DNA from 2 places in the Paenibacillus sp. DP01 genome. Region 1 is predicted to be linked to the other one. Evidence: predicted binding sites of a transcription regulator. Region 1 holds the regulator's gene; the other holds the start of a gene.
What was found. Region 1 encodes NrdR, which represses ribonucleotide reductase genes. Its sites were predicted from a motif close to AACACNATATATNGTGTT; they were not measured.
Positions count from the first base shown of each region.

Region 2: nrdI (class Ib ribonucleoside-diphosphate reductase assembly flavoprotein NrdI) is a predicted target of NrdR. The motif match lies at 2,526-2,543, and genes of this name have one in related genera.

Region 1 covers NZ_CP173059.1:1,955,804-1,961,259, reverse strand. The annotation lists gene ACH59B_RS08770 (MerR family transcriptional regulator) at 1-662, shown strand, start outside; gene ACH59B_RS08765 (N-acetyltransferase) at 659-1,324, shown strand; gene ACH59B_RS08760 (S9 family peptidase) at 1,308-2,312, shown strand; tRNA gene ACH59B_RS08755 (tRNA-Lys) at 2,398-2,470, opposite strand; tRNA gene ACH59B_RS08750 (tRNA-Ala) at 2,482-2,557, opposite strand; gene nrdR (transcriptional regulator NrdR) at 2,688-3,155, opposite strand; gene ACH59B_RS08740 (alpha/beta-type small acid-soluble spore protein) at 3,261-3,485, shown strand; gene ACH59B_RS08735 (lytic transglycosylase domain-containing protein) at 3,605-4,168, opposite strand; gene coaE (dephospho-CoA kinase) at 4,165-4,761, opposite strand; gene ACH59B_RS08725 (MntP/YtaF family protein) at 4,772-5,456, opposite strand, start outside.
Region 2 covers NZ_CP173059.1:2,107,395-2,112,850, forward strand. The annotation lists gene nrdE (class 1b ribonucleoside-diphosphate reductase subunit alpha) at 1-2,013, opposite strand, end outside; gene nrdI (class Ib ribonucleoside-diphosphate reductase assembly flavoprotein NrdI) at 2,000-2,359, opposite strand; gene ACH59B_RS09540 (DUF2500 domain-containing protein) at 2,768-3,130, shown strand; gene ACH59B_RS09545 (GNAT family N-acetyltransferase) at 3,191-3,751, shown strand; gene ACH59B_RS09550 (MFS transporter) at 3,754-4,977, shown strand; gene ACH59B_RS09555 (ABC transporter substrate-binding protein) at 5,040-5,456, opposite strand, start outside.

The DNA of each region.
Region 1 (5,456 bases):
ATCGAATGTACGGACTTCATGAAATTTATCAACTTTCCCATATTTTAATGCTACGTAAACTAAACATCCCTGTCGGTCAAATTGAAGAATGTATGACTTCCTACACTGCCGATGATTACAACCAGCTTTTAGAACATTCGTTACAGAAGGTACAGGATGAAATCGCTAACTTAAAGTTGCTCGAACAGTTTATTCACAAAGTGCTAAAAGAACATCATACCCTTACCCAGCAAAACAATGAGTATCGACTCAAGCTGCAGGGCACTCGACATTTAAAGCTGTGGTTTGCATTGGAGAGTGATCAAGAACTCACGGCCAGGAATCTATTTGAGCAGCGGCCTTCACCACCACAATTATTTGAAAATGATCTACATTATCTATCTGATTCTGGACAGGTGAAACTATATTATGAAACGACATCAGGAGCAGCTGACTATATTCTGGAAGAAGGCACCTATCTCTACAAGCATTTCTCCGCCACTGAAGACGCTGAGATCGAACACCAAGTCCAACAACTGGAGCATTATGCGACCCAGCACCAATATGAATGCCTAAGCAAGGTCATTGTGGTGGAAAAATCCTATCTATCCATATTCGACAGCAACGAGCTGCAATATGAGATTCAAGTAAAAATTTCTGATGTGCAGGAGGACGTTACATGAGTCCACAATCCTATGACATTGTTGCTTATCAAGAGCAAGACCATGAAGCCGTATGTAAGCTCTTAGTGGAATCGTTTAAGGCAAAATTTCAAGCTCTTGTTACTTTGGAGGATCAAGATATACAGCGTTTATTAATGCAGGTTTGGGTTCAACATCCTGATTCTACATCTGGGAAGCAATTTGTGGTTAAAGAGAACGAAGATGTTGTTGGTGTCCTTTCGCTCAAATGGAAGACTTCCTCCTCTTCACTTCCTAAAACAAATCTCACTTCTTTGGCTTCGCTTATAATACAGTTTGGCTGCTTCAATGTATTTAAATTTTTGACAGGCATGTATGCGCTGGACTATAAACCTGCCATAGATGAGTGTTACATTGATCATTTGGCGATTCGCTCAAGTCATCGCAATCAAGGGATCGGGCGACATTTTCTAGCTTTCGCACAGCGGTTTACGGTTGAATCCGGGTTCCATACGTTGACACTTTATGTAGCACATCAGAATCGGCAGGCTATCCGCTTGTACCGCAATCTAGCGTTTGAAATAGAGCAGTCCCGATATAATGGTTGGCGGCATTTTTGGTTCAAGGAGCCTGTATGGCATCTAATGAGCTGGAAAGAACAAAACTGCATTCGAGGAGAGAACAGCATTGAAAAAAACATATAAACTTACCCTTGGTATTGCGGCAGGTCTGGCTGTTGCCTTGATATTGATTGTTTTATATCAAAATTCCTACAAGATGACGGAAGAAAAAATACAAATTGCAACTCCCAAAGGAGTATTAACAGGTACACTGGCTTTGCCTAAAAACTACTCGGGAAAGGTTGGATTGGTTGTTTTTGTCCATGGAGATGGTCCAATCAATGACACCTATGATGATGGATACAAACCACTGTGGGAAAGGTTTGCTTCTAAGGGGTATGCTTCCTTATCCCTGAATAAGCCCGGTATTAACCGCGCTCCAGGCGATTGGCTGGAGCAAAGTATGGAGGACCGGGCACAGGAGATTCGATATGCAGTTGACTGGGCCAAAACCTTACCGATGATTGATAAGCACAAAATCGGCCTTTGGGGAGCCAGTCAAGCAGGCTGGGTCATTCCGAAAATCGTTAAAGAGGAGCATGATATTGCATTCAGCATCCTTGTATCGCCGGCTGTGAATTGGATTACACAAGGGCGATTTAACACAAAAAAAGAGTTGGAACAAGAAGGAGCTAGCCCGCAGCAAATTAAAAAGAGACTGGACTACGACCATAAGGTTCTACAATTACTGAAAAATCATGCTTCCTATGAAGAATACCTAAGCATAGCCAGTCCTAACGATATCATTTCCAAAGAAAGATGGAGCTTTATAGGCAAAAATTTTCGTTCTGATTCTACGGAAGAATTAAGCTACTTTAAATCTCCTGTACTCTTGGTTCTGGCTGGGAAAGATATAAACGTAGATGTAAAAGACACTGAGCGAGTATATCGCCAAAAGATATCTCCAGACCTGCTGTCTGTCATTCATTTGCCAAAAGTTGACCATTCCATGATGAATGAGTACATCACGCATTCCAAGTCCCTAACCTTCTTAACCGCCGTATTTGCCCCCAGACAATTGGTGAGTGATGATTATCTACAAATTCTCGCCGATTTTGTTAGTCAGCATTAAGCTTGGAACTGCTGTATACTCTATTAGACCGGGAATAGATATATAAACAGCAAAAAAACGGCATTTCTGCCGTTTTTTTAAAGGATGGACTCTCAGGGACTCGAACCCTGGACCAATTGATTAAGAGTCAACTGCTCTACCAACTGAGCTAAGAGTCCATATAAAATTATGGTGGAGCCTAGGGGGATCGAACCCCTGACCTCATCGCTGCCAGCGATGCGCTCTCCCAGCTGAGCTAAGGCCCCGTCTCATGTAAGTTAATTAACGTTTCAAGCGACTTCTATATCATATAAAATATTCGACCCTGTGTCAATACTTTTATAAAAAAAATATTAACATCTTCCCGCCACGGCCCTAAAAAGATACAGTCAGCGATCAGTCGCTGTCTGTATCTTTGGATAACAGTGTTTTCAGTTCCTTCATAAACATATTGATGTCTTTGAACTGCCGATAGACGGACGCAAAGCGTACGTAGGCCACTTCATCCACAGGATAGAGCTGTTCCATGACCAGCTCACCAATCTGCTGGCTATCCACCTCTGTGGCTGCCGTGTTGCGAATGGCGTTCTCCACCTGAGATACAATCAGATCGAGCTGCTCGACTGATACTGGACGCTTCTCACAGGCTCGAATGAGACCGCGCAGCATTTTATCACGGCTAAACTCTTCACGGCTGCCATCTTTTTTGATGACCATCAGTGGGGTCTCTTCCACCATTTCAAAGGTGGTAAAACGCCTGGCACACTGTTCGCATTCGCGGCGGCGTCGGATGGACTTATTATCATTCGCTGGTCGCGAATCCAACACTTTCGTGCCGTTGTAAGCGCAATACGGGCACTTCATAATCTCATCACTTCCTTTTTCCAATAAATTCCCGAAGCTTTTTAGTAATAATTTTATCGAAACGGATCATAATATGTTTACCACGTCGCGAGGAGGTGAACAACAATGGCACAAGGAAACAATGGCAACTCCAACAACCTGGTAGTCAGCAGATCCTCCGGTGCTCTGGAGCAAATGAAATATGAAATCGCTCAAGAGCTGGGTATCAGCATTCCTCAAGATGGATACCAAGGTAACATGACTTCCTATGAGAACGGTTCGATCGGGGGCTACATCACAAAACGCCTCGTAACGATCGCCGAACAACAATTGGCAGGACAATACCAATAATCTCGGTAATAATGAAGAAGTAATACGAAAAAGTGTAGGGATAGGCTGCTAAAAACAGCCTGTCCTGCGCTTTTTTTCATTTTAAAGCGAAAAGGCTCATGTTGTCATTAACCTGTCCCTTAAAACTCATTATAAATTTTTGTATATTGCCTGTAGTAATAGATGACTCGCTGTACATAATGCCGTGTCTCACCAAAAGGGATTTGCTTAATGGACTCTTCTTTGCCATCCCACACCCCCTGATCCAGCCATTCCTGAACTTTACCTGGACCAGCATTGTAAGCAGCTACGATGACCACAGGATTATCCTGAAACTTCATAGACAGGTTATGCAGATACCAGGTACCCAGCTCAATATTGGTGCCGGGCTCGTGCTTGACACTGTCCAGCGGGACCTTTTGAATCTGAGCACTCTCCATAATCCAATTGGCCGTGTTCGGCATAATCTGCATAAGCCCCAGCGCACCCTTGTGTGACTGCTTGCTGGTTTTAAAATTTGTTTCCACACGGATAATAGACGCCACCAAAAATGGGTCCACTTCATAGGTCTGTGAATACTGCCGAATCTCATCCTTATATTGAATCGGGTAAAACCAGGACATCCAATTCGAGTTGAGGAACAGAATCAGGACAAATCCGACAAACAAAATGAGCAGGACTCTTTTCTTACGTAAAATGTTCATGCAAGTCCCTTTCGCTGCCAAAACTGATCAATTTGCATCTGCGTCTCAGACTGTGTTCCGCTATTATCAATAACAATATCAGCTAAATTTTTTTTCTGCTCGATATCCATTTGTGCGGACAAACGAAGCTCGGCTTGCTCTTCTGTCAGACCGTCTCTGAGCATCAGACGTCGGAGCTGAACATCACGTGGTACATATACAACCATAATTTCCTCGTACAGGCTCTCCAGCCCAGACTCATACATTAACGGGATATCTGCCAAAACAAGCTTGTCCGGCTGCTCCCGTTCATAAGCTTCCATGCGCAGACGCATTTCCTCACGAATAGCAGGATGCGTAATATCGTTAAGTGCCTGTCGCTGTACAGGATCTCTGAATACAATCTCTCCCAGTCTTTTGCGGTGCAGGGTTCCGTCACTGTTCACTATAGCTTGTCCAAAATGCTGTATGACCGCCGCCAGCACCGGATGCCCCGGAAGCATAACTTCCCGGGCAATGGCATCTGCGTCGATCAGCAGCGCACCCTTGGCGACCAAAAGAGCCGACACGGTGCTTTTTCCGGTAGCGATCCCTCCGGTTAATCCGATATTCATGCTCTTCACCTCATAACAGCTTCAATATACCCATCATAATCAGTAATAATGCCGGCAATACGCCGAGCGCCTTCATAAATCGAAATGCTGACAGGAAGAACCCTGCCTTCATACCAGCAATCAAAAATACACCACTGAATAACGTAATAGCCAGCGCAGTAGACAGGGGCTGAAAACCAAGCATGGCTGCACCTAAGCCCGCTCCGAACGCATCGACCGATAATGCAATACCTAACCAAACCGCTTCGGTAGCAGATATACTGCCGGAACGGTCCATATCCGCAGCAGACGGGCTTCGAAGAATCCGAATAACAAGCCCCCATTTGCGGAACTCCAGCGAAAATAACGTTCGCTCCTCCTGCTGTAGCTCCAAAGAAGTCTCTGTCGATAGATCTCTTCCTGAGCTGGTTAGAGACTCTGTATTGGCATTCTCAGCACTTTTTTTCTCCGCAAGCGCTGATATATGCCCTGAATCTGAATCAACCTGTTCCGTAAGGTGCAGATCCCGAGGGACTTCCGCTGTTTCTTCCGTCAAATCTTCCTTGCGTTGCAGAGCCTGAATCAAAGAGTAACAGCCGATACAGATCAGAATGACAGCACCGAAAACCGTCGTATATACAGGAGACAGGACACGGGATAGTAATGCGCCGAGCTGCATAGATATGCCGATCACCAAACCTGAACATACGGAGATG
Region 2 (5,456 bases), 150 kb from region 1:
TTTATGTGCGGCATACAGATAGCAACGTGCTAACTGACGCGTAGTCACGTCACTGTTCACATGAAGTACAGTCGAAATTCCTTGGTCCACGTGAGGCTGGATTTCGGCAATCAGATCAAGCACTTTGAATTGGTCCATTTGATAAGCGGATTTGTAAAAGAATACATTATCCTTTTGCAAATACGGCATCGGATAGTAAGTCGTCGAATTCGCATAGGTACGAGTCTCGATTTGCTCAACAATTGGCATAACGCTGGACGTTGCATTTTGAATGTACGAAATGCTGGCAGTAGGAGCAATCGCCATACGATAAGCGTGATACAGACCGTTCTTCTTGACGTCTGCTTTTAGTTTATCCCAATCCGCTTGAGTTGGAATATAAATGTCCTTGAACAGTTCTTGCACACGTGCCGTTGTTGGACGATAATCCGTGTTCAGATATCGGTCAAAATATAGACCTGTCGCATAATCTGATTCCTCAAATCCATAGAAGCTTTGTCCGGCTGCTTTTGCGATTTCCATACTCTTTTCGATGGAATGATAGTTCATCGTCATGAAGAAGGTACGGACAAAATCCTTCGCTTCATTGCTTTCATATGCAATTTTGTTCTTGGCAAGGTAGCCGTGCAGATTCATTACACCCAGACCAACGGAATGCATTTCACGGTTCGCTTTTGCAACACCTGGGGCATTAGCTACTTGGGTCATATCGCTGACCGAGGTAAGAGCAATCATACCCTCATGAACGGACTCACGGATTTTGCCGTGTTCCATCACATTTACAATGTTCAGGGAAGCCAGGTTACAGCTTACATCCCGGCGAATGATATCCTGTTGTCCATAATCTGTAATCTCGGAAGTTTCCTGCAACTGGAAGATTTCCGTACATAGGTTCGACATCTTGACTTGGCCCACGTTTTTAAGAGCATGCGCCTGATTTGCGTTACTTTTGTTCATAATATATGGATAGCCAGACTCCAACTGAATCATGGCAATTTTCGTCAGCATATCACGTGCGCTCATCGCTATTTTTTTCTTCACTCGATCGTCAGCGAGCAGCGTATCGTACATTTCATCCAGATCCATGTCGTCCAAATGCGTTCCGTAAGCCTTGAACACACTATAAGGTGCAAATACATGCAGCGGTTCATTATCCTGTGCCAGCTTGTAAAAGCGGTTTGGCACCAGCAATCCGATCGAAAGTGTCTTGAGACGTACTCTTTCATCAGCATTGATTTTTTTACTATCCAGGAACTCCAGCACGTCCCATCCGAAAATGTTGTAATAGGCAGCGCCAGAGCCTTTACGTTGACCCATTTGATCTGCGTAGGAGAAACCATCTTCCATCAGCTTCAGCACAGGCATAATGCCTTTTGCTGCGCCTTCAACACCTTTAATCGCCTCGCCGCGTGACCGCAGCTTCGACAGGTTAACCGCAACACCGCCGCCAATTTTGGACAATTGCATGCAAGTGTTCAATACATAGTTGATTGAGTTCAGAGAGTCATCCATTTCGAGCAAGAAGCAGGACACCAATTCCCCACGGCGGCTTTTGCCAGCGTTCAGGAAGGTTGGTGTAGCTGGCTGAAGACGTTGCTCCATCATCGAGCGGGACAACAGGCGCGCCGTATCGGCGTTGCCGCGTCCCAAATGCAGGGCGACAGCAGCCACCCGGTCAGGGTAGTGTTCCAGATAGACTTTACGGTCGTTACTCTTCATTGCATAATCAGTATAAAACTTGGATGCTGCCATATAGGAAGGGAATTTAAAATTATAGCTATGAGTGATATGGAAAATATCATTAATTTCATCAGCTGTATAGCTGTTATAGAAATTTTCGTAATAATCATTCTCAATCATATACAGCACTTGAGCAGCTGTGTCAGCAAACTTCAAACTTCGTTCTTGAACTTCCTTCATAAATTCTGCTACAGCCTCTTGGTCCTTTTCCAATTGGAAAAAGCCGTCTGTATCGCGTTTCATCAACATGTTGTTCAATTCAATATGCCGCAACTCGGCTCACCTCCTGTTTAAAACGCTCCACATCTCCGAACGTTCCAGATAATTCAAATTTGCTAATCACGGGGACATTATAATGGTCGGCAATCAAATCCGCACTTTTGGCAAATTTCTCACCCCAGTTACGGTTGCCGCTTGCAGCTACACCAACAAGGTTTTGTGCATTTTTTTTCAAAAATGAAGATACCCTCTCAGGTATCTGCCCAAACCCGGTTGTATATGTAATGAGTACGTAAGGTTCTTCTATAGTCATTTGCTCCTCAATCTGAACCGCCGGAAGCTTGAGCTTGTTTATAAATCTTTTTACATTGCCGGTCTTGGAATCATAAGCAATCAGCATGGTGTGCAACCTCCTTAACAATTAACGAAAAAAAGAAAACGGCATTGCCAAGAGACCCATCATAGCTGTAATCCCTTGCTGGCTGCGCCATTTAAGATTTTTGACTCTATATTTACATGTATTTTCATACCTTTATCTTCAAGATATCGGGCATAAATACGTTTTTTACACTATATTTAGAGTACACTTTCTATTTTATATCTATATATAGTTTTGTCAATCGGTCTAGAGAGGCTCAGAGGACCCAGATCGGGTGTAAGTCCAAGCAGGGTGCGGAAAAGAGCGAAAGAACTTTTTTTTCGTAAGTATGTTAAAAAAGTATTGGAGTTTTTTAAGCTGAGGATGTACGATTTGTCAATGGGCAATAGAATGGAAAATTTACATTTTACTGTAGAAAGGATGAGGCAAATGGGAAGTGGTTTTATGGCATTTCAACCGTTTAGTATTATCTTTTTTGTCGTGTTTGGACTCATTGCTTTTGTAATCATTATGGGAATTGTCAAATCGATAAGTGCAGGTCTTTCCAATCAAGCAGCCGAACAGGTCCAACGTTCTTGCAAGGTTGTGGATAAGCGAACGAGAGTGCGTGGGGGATCAGGCAATTTTTCAGCTTCGACCGATTACTATATCACCTTTGAATTTGACAGGGGGGAGCGTAAGGAGCTGGAGGTGAAGGATACGGACTTCGGAATGATTGTAATCGGGGATCGCGGGGAGGTTCATTATAAAGGTACACGTTTCCTGGAGTTTGTGAGATTAATGGGAGCGTAAAAGGGGGACAGGGTGATAGAGTATTACCAGAACCAATACATAATAGGGAGGAAGCTGACGATGCCACATATCATTGGAGCACGAATTGTATTAAGAGAGTACCGTCAGGAGGATATACCTGATATCCGAAGATGGGTTAATGACTCGGCAATCACACATGGATTAAGCGACGTATTTATCTATCCGCATTCACAGGCTAATAGTGAATCTTTTGTACAGATGATGATTGACGGCAACTCTGAGATCAAGGGCTTTGTCATTGCACATAAAGATACACTGGACTATATTGGACAACTCGATTTATTCAAAATCAACTGGGTAAATCGGCACGCCACCCTTGGTATTGTAATCGGGCGCGACGGTGATCTGGGCAAAGGATATGGGCGGGAAGCGATACGATTGATACAAAAATTTGCATTTCATTCACTGAATCTGCATCGGCTGGAGCTGGAGGTCTATGCGTTCAATGAACGTGCATATCGTTGCTATCTGGCATGTGGCTTTAAGGAGGAAGGCCGACTACGAGAAAAGCTATTCAGGGAAGGACAGTACTATGACATCATTCAGATGGGGATGTTGCGAAATGAATATGAGGCTGTAGAGCAAGCGAAGGAGCCCTGAAAGTGAGGCCACATAAGCTATTTTACTCCGTCAGCTTTCTTCAATTTTTTATGAGTGAAATCACGGGAACTACGCTCATCTTATTTCTGTTAGCTAAAGGACTTTCTCTGCAAAGTGCGAACTTCTTGCTGGTTGTATTCTTTGTAAGTATTTTTCTGTTTGAAATACCAACTGGAGCTATTGCAGACAAATATGGAAGAAAAATTTCTGTTGTTTTGGGGCTTTGTTGTTTTCTAGTCTACAGTGTATTGTTCGTTTGGACAGATCGCATGTGGCTGCTTGTGTTCGCACAAGTTTTTGGGGGGCTGTCAATATGCTTGCAATCAGGCTCGTTGGAATCCTGGGTTGTGGAAAACAGTGATAAGCCCATGGAAGTTCTTTTTACAACCTCAAACAGTATACAGTACATTTCGGGATTTATTTGTGGTCTGTTGGGGGCCTTCCTTGCAACATTTAACTATTCACTTCCCTGGGCAGCCAGCATTGTCTCTATTATCTTATGTATTATTCTATGCTGCTTTTATATGAAAGAGAAGAATATTACCCATCGAGAAACATCTGCTACTCGCATTACAACGATTATCGGGGAAAGTGTCCGTATCGGTTTTGAAAATAAGTCGATCTGGATTGTGTTTGTTATTGGTTTATTTATTAGCTTTTCGAATTCGGCGGGGAATACATTTCAACAGCCACGTCTGGTCGGTCTTTCTGAACAAGGAATTTGGATTATGGGATTGATCAAGGCGGGTTATTCACTATGTATGACTTTGGGAAGCTATTTGGTTCGAAAGCTAGGCGCACGTTATAGTGATGTACATATACTCATGTATGCTTGCGGGATGATTGGGATATGGCTCATTTTAGCCGGTGCTTTCAACACGTTTTATCCTGTACTGCTTACCTTTTTAATCTATGAAATTGGGCGAGGGATGTACCCGGTTGCCAAACAAATTTTTCTAAACAAAAGAATCTCTAATGCGTATCGTTCAACACTGCTATCTCTGGATTCTGCCATTTCCCAACTAGGTATGTGCATAGGTTTAATCGTGACAGGAGTCGTAAGCCGTAATTTTACCAATCTTGCTTCAGATCAAACACCTATTCAGATATCTTGGGTGCTGTGTGGCGGGATTGCATTGATTCCAATCTTTTTGTTGCTTTATGTCCACCGGGTGTCCAGGAAAAATAATAGCTGGAAAGAAAAAGTAACAAAACAGAATGTTTAGTGTAAAAAGGGGCTGACAGGTCTTGACTGTCAGCCCTTATATACTTTAGTAGCAATCAATCTCTACTTCTCCCCATACCATAGCTTCAGACGATTTTGAATCAGGCCAGTGAAGATTTCTTCAGCCTTTGGTACACCCGCCTGATCCAGCTCTTGGAGCATGCGGTCATACACGGCATCGAATTGATCTGGCTTGGCGAGTACAGCCTCAGGAATCCGTTTGCGTACAATGTCCTGCGACTTCTGATAAATAACATTGTAATTTGTATTGGTCGGAACAGGCATGTTGTAGGCAGCACCCCACTCTTTTACCGGAAAATCCTTTTCGTTCGGGAACAGGTCTTTCCATGTCCGAGCTTTATATGCCTGAAGGGATTCTTTTTCCGCTTGGCTATAATTTTCGGTAATCATCTCCGGATAATTGGTTGTGTAATAGTTGCCAGTAGGGTCCTTCACGCTATCGCCGTAATGTGGTCCCCA